2 regions of the Legionella bozemanae genome follow, and region 1 is predicted to be linked to the other one. Evidence: riboswitches for the same ligand, from Rfam matches in the RefSeq annotation. Region 1 holds a riboswitch; the other holds the start of a gene.

Region 1 (4,435 bases):
GACGACAATGGGCCACCGTCTTAATGATTCGTGCTTCGGCAAAACCTCGATGCACATAGTATGCAGCAGTTAATAATTCAAGTGTTGTACGTACCGAAATTGGGCTGCAATCCTCTGTTTCCAACTCACTCGCACCGATAAGATAATGAGAATCAGGGCGTGGCGCAATATAAATGGTATACCTGGGGTGTAAGAGCCGAATAGGTCTTTGTAGCTGAACTTCAGGTGCATGCAACCAAATAAGTTCCCCACGCAGTCCACGCAGATGTGGAAAAGAGGTTTTTGCCCCTAAGCCTCGGCAATCAAAAACACAATCAAATCGATATGATTCATTCCTTACTTCTACCCTTCCTGGATAGACAGAAGAAACAAAAGTATGGTCTCTGCAAATAACACCTTGCTTGCAAAGATGATTTTTAAGTGCGGGCAACAGAGTCTGATTATCAAGCTGTGCTTCTTTAGGGAAATAATAGGCTCGTTTAAATTGACGAAGTTCTGGCTCAAGCTGACTTAATAAATCATCATTGAGGAACTGGTAACATGAATCACTTAATTTATTAACAATTCTGGCACTAAACTGCTGCCATTCTGCTTTATCTTGTGGATGATGCACTACAAGACTACCTTGTTGACGAAAATATACGGGTTCTACTAATTGATTGAGAATGGATGGCCATAATATTTCAACCGATTCCATCCCCAAATTAAAAATCACTTGCTCCGCCTTATCAAGCTCAGACAGGGGAGCCAAAAGTCCTGCTGCTGCATTGCTGCAATTATTGAAAGAAGTTTCTGCTTCAAATAATGTTACTTGCCAGCCTTCGTTTTGTAAGCGCAAAGCCAACAAACATCCCATTATCCCAGCACCTACCACAACAGCATTTTTCATTTAATTAGAATCACTCAAAAATAGCCCTATTGCACCCAGGCTACAAACACCTAGGCCGCGATTTATCTTTATTCACCCACGCAACACGCGATAGGCTCCAAATCAGAATGAGGCATCTTAGGTAATAACTCATTTGTATAACACGCATTCACCGCAAAAGACTCATTAATTACTCCTAAATGTTTGCCAAATCGTCCTACTTTATTCCAATCACGTTCCACATTTAAAAGCGTACGGGAGAAAAAAGGTAAGCTGCGGATGAATATTGTATGATACATGGGGGTTCGTAATTGAGGTTTCATACGACATAAAAGTTCATAAGCTTCATCCGGATTTTCAGTGGTAAAGGCGGCTCCACGTTGTGTAGCTTTGAGAAATCCTTTAATGGTTTCAGGATTCTTTAACATCCGTTCTGGCACAATAAATTGAATGGAACAAAAACAGCAGCAACCTAGGCCTGCAAGCTGATCCAGGCGCAGAAATACAGTTTCACCACGTAAATGCTCTAATTCAACTTTCTGAAAATTAATAAAACCAATACCTGTGTCGATAATATCGCGGCAAATCGCATCAGTCACATTCATACCAATGCGCACTGTCTCATAACTTGAGGGCTCAATACCCGCTAACTTTGCCAAATTATCGATAATGATTTTGCCAAACTCGCCAATATAACCTACTCGTTTGCCGACAATATCTTGAAATGAGCTAATACCACTGGATTTAAGCGCAATAAGACCTGTTGGTGGCTCGTCCAGCAATGTGCCAATTGAAGTTACAGGATAGCCTTTTGCGCGAGCAGCCAAGGTATGAATCATAGCCTTAACTCCAAAATCTACATGCCCCATACCCACAATTTCAGTAACATCGCCAGGATCACTAGGCTCCAAAATCGCAAGTTTTATGTTTTCTTGCTGGTAATACCCTAATGAATGGGCAACAAAAATTGGGGTATGATAAGGGTTTGCATACCAATTAAGTAATAGAGTTGTTCTTGTTGATAACGCACTCATGCCATGACTCCTTGTATTAATTAAAAAATAAAGGATGGCAAAAGATATCGAGTGAAGGCCTAATTGAAGAAATGAACCTGTATTCAGAGCAATGATTCTTAAAAATAGCCAATAGATGAGACTCTTTAAGGGAGCAATCAATTTAAAATGAATACAGATTTAAGGCGTTCTTACGCTGGTACGAACCAGATCAAGTTCAACGGGTATTTCTCAGACGTTTATCACGACACCCCGCGCCATCAAATTGTTGGTAATGCTATCGTGTATGGGAAAAACTGTCAAATATTATCCCTCTCTCCCATTTATGGGAGAGGTCAGATCGCTACCATGAATTTAAAAATATAGGCTGTTTTTCCCACGAAGGCGGGAAAGACCGTTTATAAGAATAAGATTAAAAATATTTCAAGAAGAACAATAATTCTGCACATGAAACACATTATGCTGAATTAAAAATCGCTGACATAATAAGGGGGTGTGTTGCAATAGATGATGCAGATAAGCCCGAGTAAATTGTTGTGAACAAGTGGGGCAAGCGCAATCTCCATCAATCATTTCAAATTGCATCTGTGTTTTTGAATCAGTTAAATCCACGGTTCCTGCCTGGCTGTAAACCTTTCCTTGAGCCGCTGCTTGGGCAGGCTCATCTGTTTCAATAAACTCTATTCCCTTATTATGCAAACGGTTAATTAACTCAGGATCAAAACGTCCTATAACATAACGTGCTAAATGAGACCATTGCTCTAATTGTTCCCAATTCAGCTCATCCAAAATATTAAAATAAACCCCATGGGGTTTAACTACCTCATATTTTTGCAAATCATGAACATGAATAAATGGAACAATTGCATCATCCCAATTATCCCAGATTTGTGGAAAATCGCGCAGGATATTTTGAGGTAAAATAATAGCATTAGGTTTTAATTGATGGACAAGATCGATTAATTTCTCTAAAGTAAGTTTAACTCTAGAGCCATCATAGGGTGATTTGAGCACATAAACTTTTTCCTTATTAGCTATAAGTGACATTGCATTAATGACCACTTTCCCGGGACAAGCCAAGTAACGGGCTAAATCAGGTATTTTTTCGAGGACTGCCTGACCTGGTTTATATAACAAATGTTCTAAAGAATAGGATGCCGCGGTTATCTTTACTTCGTGCCAATTTGCCATTGTAAGACATAAACCTGCCTCTGAAGTTAAAACAGGTATAAAATTCTGTATTGCAGCCAACATTCCTGATCTCCTGATTTACAGCAATAAACTGGTGTCACCATAACTAAAAAATCTGTATCTTTTTTTGATTGCTTCTTGATAGAGCTTCATTGCTTGTTTGTGGCCGATAAAAGCTGAAACCAGCATGAGCAAGGTAGACTCAGGCAAATGAAAATTAGTCATTAACCCATCGCAAATCTTAAACTCATATCCTGGGTAAATAAAGATGTCTGTATCCCTGCTGCATGCAGTTAATACTCCATTTTGTGCTGCACTCTCTAGACTGCGCAAAGCAGTTGTACCTACTGCAATTACTCGATTTCCCGCTGCCTTTGTAGCGTGTACTGCAGCACATAATTCCGGACTAATTGTGAATTGCTCACTATGCATTTTATGGTCTTTGATATTATCACAACGAACAGGTCTGAATGTTCCTGCTCCTACATGTAAAGTAAGATAAGCTACAGCAACTCCTCTGGAATGTAAGCTGGACAATACAGATTCATCGAAATGTAAGCCAGCCGTAGGAGCTGCGACAGATCCTTCATATTTTGCATAGACTGTTTGGTAACGATCCTGATCCAAAATTTCATCATTTCGGGTAATGTAGGGGGGTAATGGAATGTGCCCTATTCCATTTAATAATTGCAAAACGTCGATATCTGCTTTACATATAAACAGATCATCTTTCCTATCAAGGACTTCGAGTTCTTTATTGTGTTCTAACTTAATAATTGACCCGGCCTTTAATGCTTTACTGGCTTTAATATGAGCTAGAAAAGTGAATTCGCCTGTAATACGCTCCACTAATAGCTCAACTTTTCCACCAGTAGTTTTATGACCATAAAGTCGAGCAGGAATCACTTTGGAATCATTCATAACCAGTAAATCGCCAGGATTTAAAAAATCAGCTATTTCGCGAAACTGATAATGACCATATTCATCTTTTTGACGATTATAAATTAAAAGACGCGAATCACTGCGATGAGCCAAAGGATACTGCGCAATTAATTCTGGAGGTAAATCAAAGTAAAAATCCTGTTTATTCATAGAGCAACCTGAAAATAAATTGCCGATATTATACACGGAATACAATGATTCATCATCCCTATTGAATAAGAGATTGCCTACAAATTAAAGCTGAATCTTCTACACATCGCTGCAAAACCAGCCCAGTTCTACTTCGACGTCCCCCCCTACGACTTGTTCGCGGGGTTGTCCCTGAGAGAGCCACGCAAAATTTGAATGTAATTTTATGTTTTTAAATGAAATATACTCAGCTTTCTACGTACTGCGCTTTATGCGCGGTACGTAGGGAGGT
Region 2 (4,435 bases), 2.1 Mb from region 1:
AAGATCTAAGGAGGCACCTGCTTTTACCAATGCGCGAGCACAATCAAAATTTTTGCTCGAAACAGCCCAATGCAGTGCTGAACGTCCATAAGTAGGATCTGCTTTATCCAGATCTGACACTGACATCGATTTAATCAATACCTTGAGTTCAAATAAACGTCCCCAGGTAGCAGCTCTTCTTAACGCTTGATCATGCACCGGGCTACCCATTTCACCCGATTTACGCAATGAAGCACAAACTGTAGCAAGTTGTACTGGATCTTTCGTTTTTCGTGTGTCACCGATAAAAGTAAGAAGTTTTGGTGCGATTTTTCCGCTTGCCCGATCCATAATAGTCTGGTTCGCACTCACTAATCTTGAGTTTACAGAATCCAGTTTTAACAAACTATCGGTACGTTCCATATCCTTACGGCTTAGTGGTTTATTAGCAAAAAGCAAGTCTGACAATTCAATAATCATGTCGGGTAATGCTCCGAATAAGGAGGTATCACTCGAAACTAATGACTTCACTGCAATTAAATAAGCCGCAACAAATTGCGTATTATTATCCATATCTTGATAATAAGGCAGCTTTTTGTCTCGCATTGCTTCCAGAGTACTGGTGACGCCAGTTGATAAAACCAATGAGCTTGTTGAATGAGCAACCGTTTGCCGCATCACCCCGCTTGGTAATGATTGATGGTATTCAATTGTCGGCAGAGGCTTGGAAGTAGTCAAAGTCAAATCATGTTCATAAGCATATCTAATTTCAGACTTTTTACTCCCGAACTCCCCAACAAGAATGTACTTGTCTTGATCACTTAACTTAATGTACTGTGCGATTAATTTATAATCCTTAGAAGAATCTACTGCGGCAAGATACATAAATCCATAATTACCTGTAGGAACTTTTGCCTGGTCGGAGCTTGATAATGCAGGTAAATCTTCTGCTTTGGTAATCGAGGGTATGCCTAACCTATCTGATCCAAGACCAGCGCTCCCAATCAACATATCGCGATCATCAAAAGAATCATAGAGTCCTGATTGATCCATCTTGGCTTGCATGCGATAAAGGGATTGCGTGAACATATCTGCAAAAGCCATCTGGTTTACATTCCCTACAAATAAGAATTTACTGTCAGGAGAAAGAACTCGTTTGATAATATCTCCTGGAGCATGCTTACAACGGTTGGCATCGATAAAAGCTACAACTGTATTGTCAACTGCATCAAACGTCTCTAAAGAAGACAGTCCAACACTAGTCCCTTCGATGGATACGCGACCATCCACGGGAGCGCCATACATACTTGTAAATCGAGGGATACCATCAAGTGTACTGACTAAAACAACGTCAATATCCGGTATATTCTGTTTGGCAAGTTCGCGGACCATGTCCTTTGCCATATTACCTGCAAAAGCAAAATCACCTTTTGCAGTAGGATTTTTACAATTAGCATGAATAAGAATTACTTTACCCATAATTTACCCTTAATTGTTTAATTTATGGGCAAAATTTTATAACTTTAACCTTAACAAAATATTAACAATATGTTTTTTTTATTTAATTTTAGATGAGATCGCAATCATTTATTAATAAAATCAACTACATCGGTTTAAAATCAAATTTGATGGTTTAATAAAATCATCAAATCGATTCATCTAAGCAGAAGAAGGCGTCAGAAAAGAAAAAACAGTACTTCATTTCTAAATTTACTTTTGGCGTGAAACACTTTCATGGTAGAATAATATTTGTACATTGGGGGTGCCAATTACGGCTGAGAGGATAAACCAACCCTTTGAACCTGATCTCATTCGTCTGAGCGGAGGAAAATGTGTCTATTGTTTTGTTTTCGGGTATTGTTGCTTTTATTACTTCTTTTATTGGTTTGTTACCGCAAATTATCAAATCCTTAAAAACGAAGTCAACCCAAGATCTCTCCATGATCATGTTGATTAATTACCTTGTTTGTTCTGTAGCATGGATTATTTATGGGAGTAGTACCGATTCCTTTTTTGTGCTCAGTGCAAATGTAGTGGGTTTACTTGTCAGTCTGCTACTTATTCTCTTAAAAAGACATTATGATGCACGATGTAATTAATTTAACAGGATATCAGTCCATTTTATGCCTCAATGGAGAGTTGCCTGAATCCTCTTTTTTTAATCGGATGAACTTACCTATCATTGCCGCTGATGGAGCCGCAAACAGTTTATTAGAACGTGGAATCCGCCCTCAATTAATTACTGGAGATTTGGATTCTGTCCACCCAATGATTCTGGAAAACCATCCTTTTCTTCATTCGCCAAATCAAAATCAAAGTGATTACCAAAAAGCAATGTATTATTTAAAAGATAATGATTTACTACCTGCCATTATTGTTGGCATAAATGGTGGCTATTTGGATCACATACTAAATAACATGAATATCTTCATGGAAACAAACTGCCTTTTATACGCTCCCCCCCTAAGAGGTTTTGTTCTTCATGAACAATCCAAGATGAATTGTTTGTTACCTACTCAGACAAAAATTTCATTAATGGGAATACCTAAAGCAACTCTATCTTCAAAAGGGTTACAATGGGAACTCAATAACACGCCACTTTCCTTTCCAGGAAAGACATCATGTTTTAATCGAACTCAATTGCCTGAAATCGTTTTGGAAGTTCATCAAGGTTCCGTTCTGGTTTTGATTTACGAACAAATGATTGAAGATGCAGGGTTAGCCGCCCGATAAAGAACTCTTGCAAGCCTCCTGTAAAATGACTGCTAATTTGAGCTCCTATTTAATTTACTACAATGGAGCACTGATCACCTACCATCACTAAAGTCACCGTACTGTCTTTAGTTAGCACTTTAGAACCACACAAAACATCGGGGCCAAATGCGGAATTTTTTCTATACCCAAATATGTATTCCCTATTTACTGGTCCTTTGCCCGAATGGATTTTGCCCCGAGACCCGGATCGTTTACCATCCACAGTAAAACCCAAGGCAGCCGCTGTTTTCTCTTTGGTTTTTACATCAACTCGAATCGTATCATGAGCAAAAGCTTGCATTGAAAAAGAAAGCAGGACTAGGACGTTCAAATTTTTAAGAGATTTTTTTATCATAATAAAACACTCCTTGTTCTATGTACTTTTAATATAATCCATTTAATGAATTAGGGAAAATCATTAGGGATAAAATGTAATTTACTTGATCTATAAGATCATTTTTTAGTGCATTCAGCGCTTTTATAGGACACCATGTTTCTATTTTTCTCTGGAGCTCTTAAAACCGGACTGAATACTGCCCATGCACTGTTCTTAGGTCCATCAAAAACACTGAATGAAATGCGTTCCGCCCAAGAAAGTCGCTATCAGGCGTTCTCAGCCATGATGACCTCCTTAATTATCATGAGCAACAAATTGGTGCGAGAAGACAGTATTGGTGCGCCCAAAACCTACTTCCTGGCCTGATTATTTAAAGCTTATGCAAAACCATTCGCGGAAAGAATAGTACAGTCGCCTGTTTCTGTTGCCTCCCCTAGAGCATTGCTTGCAATGATAAAGCAATTAATCATTGCTTTAGATAATAAGATAATACAGAAAATGTAACCCAATTTTTGCACCTGCTTGCACGAGACTCGAATACGGTCATCTCAACTAAACTAAAATCAAGCCCCACAAGCCATCCCTCCATTCGGGAATCCGCTTATGTGATGGAGACGTCATTCAATTAATAAAAGAATTGAATGCCAACAGTACTGTGGTAGTTACAAACAATGCGGCAAATTCGCGGTTTGTTCCTGAGCGATCCACGCGAAATTTAATCCCCTACCTACCGCGCTTTATGCCTGAGAGATAGACAAAAAAATTTGGTTTAAGGCATTGAAATATAGGAATAATGGTATTGAAAGTGCATGACGGATTATGATCCAATAGAGTTCCACAACAATAAGAGATCGACGTCATGCACCTGATGCAATTATTACACAAAACATTAGCAAAAGAATTACCTTTTATTCATAAATCACGCTTACACAATTTAATCATGGCTTCATCGACGTTAATTAAGGTAAATAAATTAACGCTGACATCGCTTGGCCGTCATTTGCCTCATACTAAAGTTAAGACTCGCAGCAATATAAAAAGGATAGACCGCTTATTAGGGAATACGCGATTACAAAAAGAAGCGATTGAATTTTATAGGACAATGAGTCATTATCTACTAGCAGCACAAAGACGCCCCTGGATTCATGTTGATTGGAGCTGTATATGTTCGCAGACTAAACTCTATTTATTGAGAGCCTCCTTGTCGATGCAAGGACGCTCGATTGTGATTTACGAAGAATGTCATCCACAGAAAAAACAAAATAACCATCAAACTCATAAAGAATTTTTAAATAATCTAAAAGCTATTTTACCGAGCTCTGTACAACCTATTATTGTTACCGATGCGGGATTTAGAGCGCCTTG

What was found. Region 1 has a riboswitch for thiamine pyrophosphate ahead of DY223_RS05385 (ABC transporter substrate-binding protein). Riboswitches for the same ligand answer to the same signal wherever they lie in the genome.
Positions count from the first base shown of each region.
Region 2: another riboswitch for thiamine pyrophosphate. It lies ahead of DY223_RS14875 (SemiSWEET family sugar transporter); the one in region 1 lies ahead of DY223_RS05385 (ABC transporter substrate-binding protein).

Region 1 is NZ_UGGY01000001.1:1,261,253-1,265,687, reverse strand. Features, by position in the region: gene DY223_RS05390 (FAD-dependent oxidoreductase) at 1-889, opposite strand, end outside; gene DY223_RS05385 (ABC transporter substrate-binding protein) at 958-1,902, opposite strand; TPP riboswitch at 2,053-2,146, opposite strand; gene DY223_RS05380 (tRNA-guanine transglycosylase) at 2,305-3,135, opposite strand; gene queA (tRNA preQ1(34) S-adenosylmethionine ribosyltransferase-isomerase QueA) at 3,151-4,164, opposite strand.
Region 2 is NZ_UGGY01000001.1:3,340,423-3,344,857, forward strand. Features, by position in the region: gene ankY (Dot/Icm T4SS effector AnkY/LegA9) at 1-1,458, opposite strand, end outside; TPP riboswitch at 1,728-1,825, shown strand; gene DY223_RS14875 (SemiSWEET family sugar transporter) at 1,812-2,078, shown strand; gene DY223_RS14880 (thiamine diphosphokinase) at 2,062-2,712, shown strand; gene DY223_RS14885 (hypothetical protein) at 2,762-3,088, opposite strand; gene DY223_RS14890 (hypothetical protein) at 3,224-3,436, shown strand; gene DY223_RS14895 (IS4 family transposase) at 3,939-4,435, shown strand, end outside.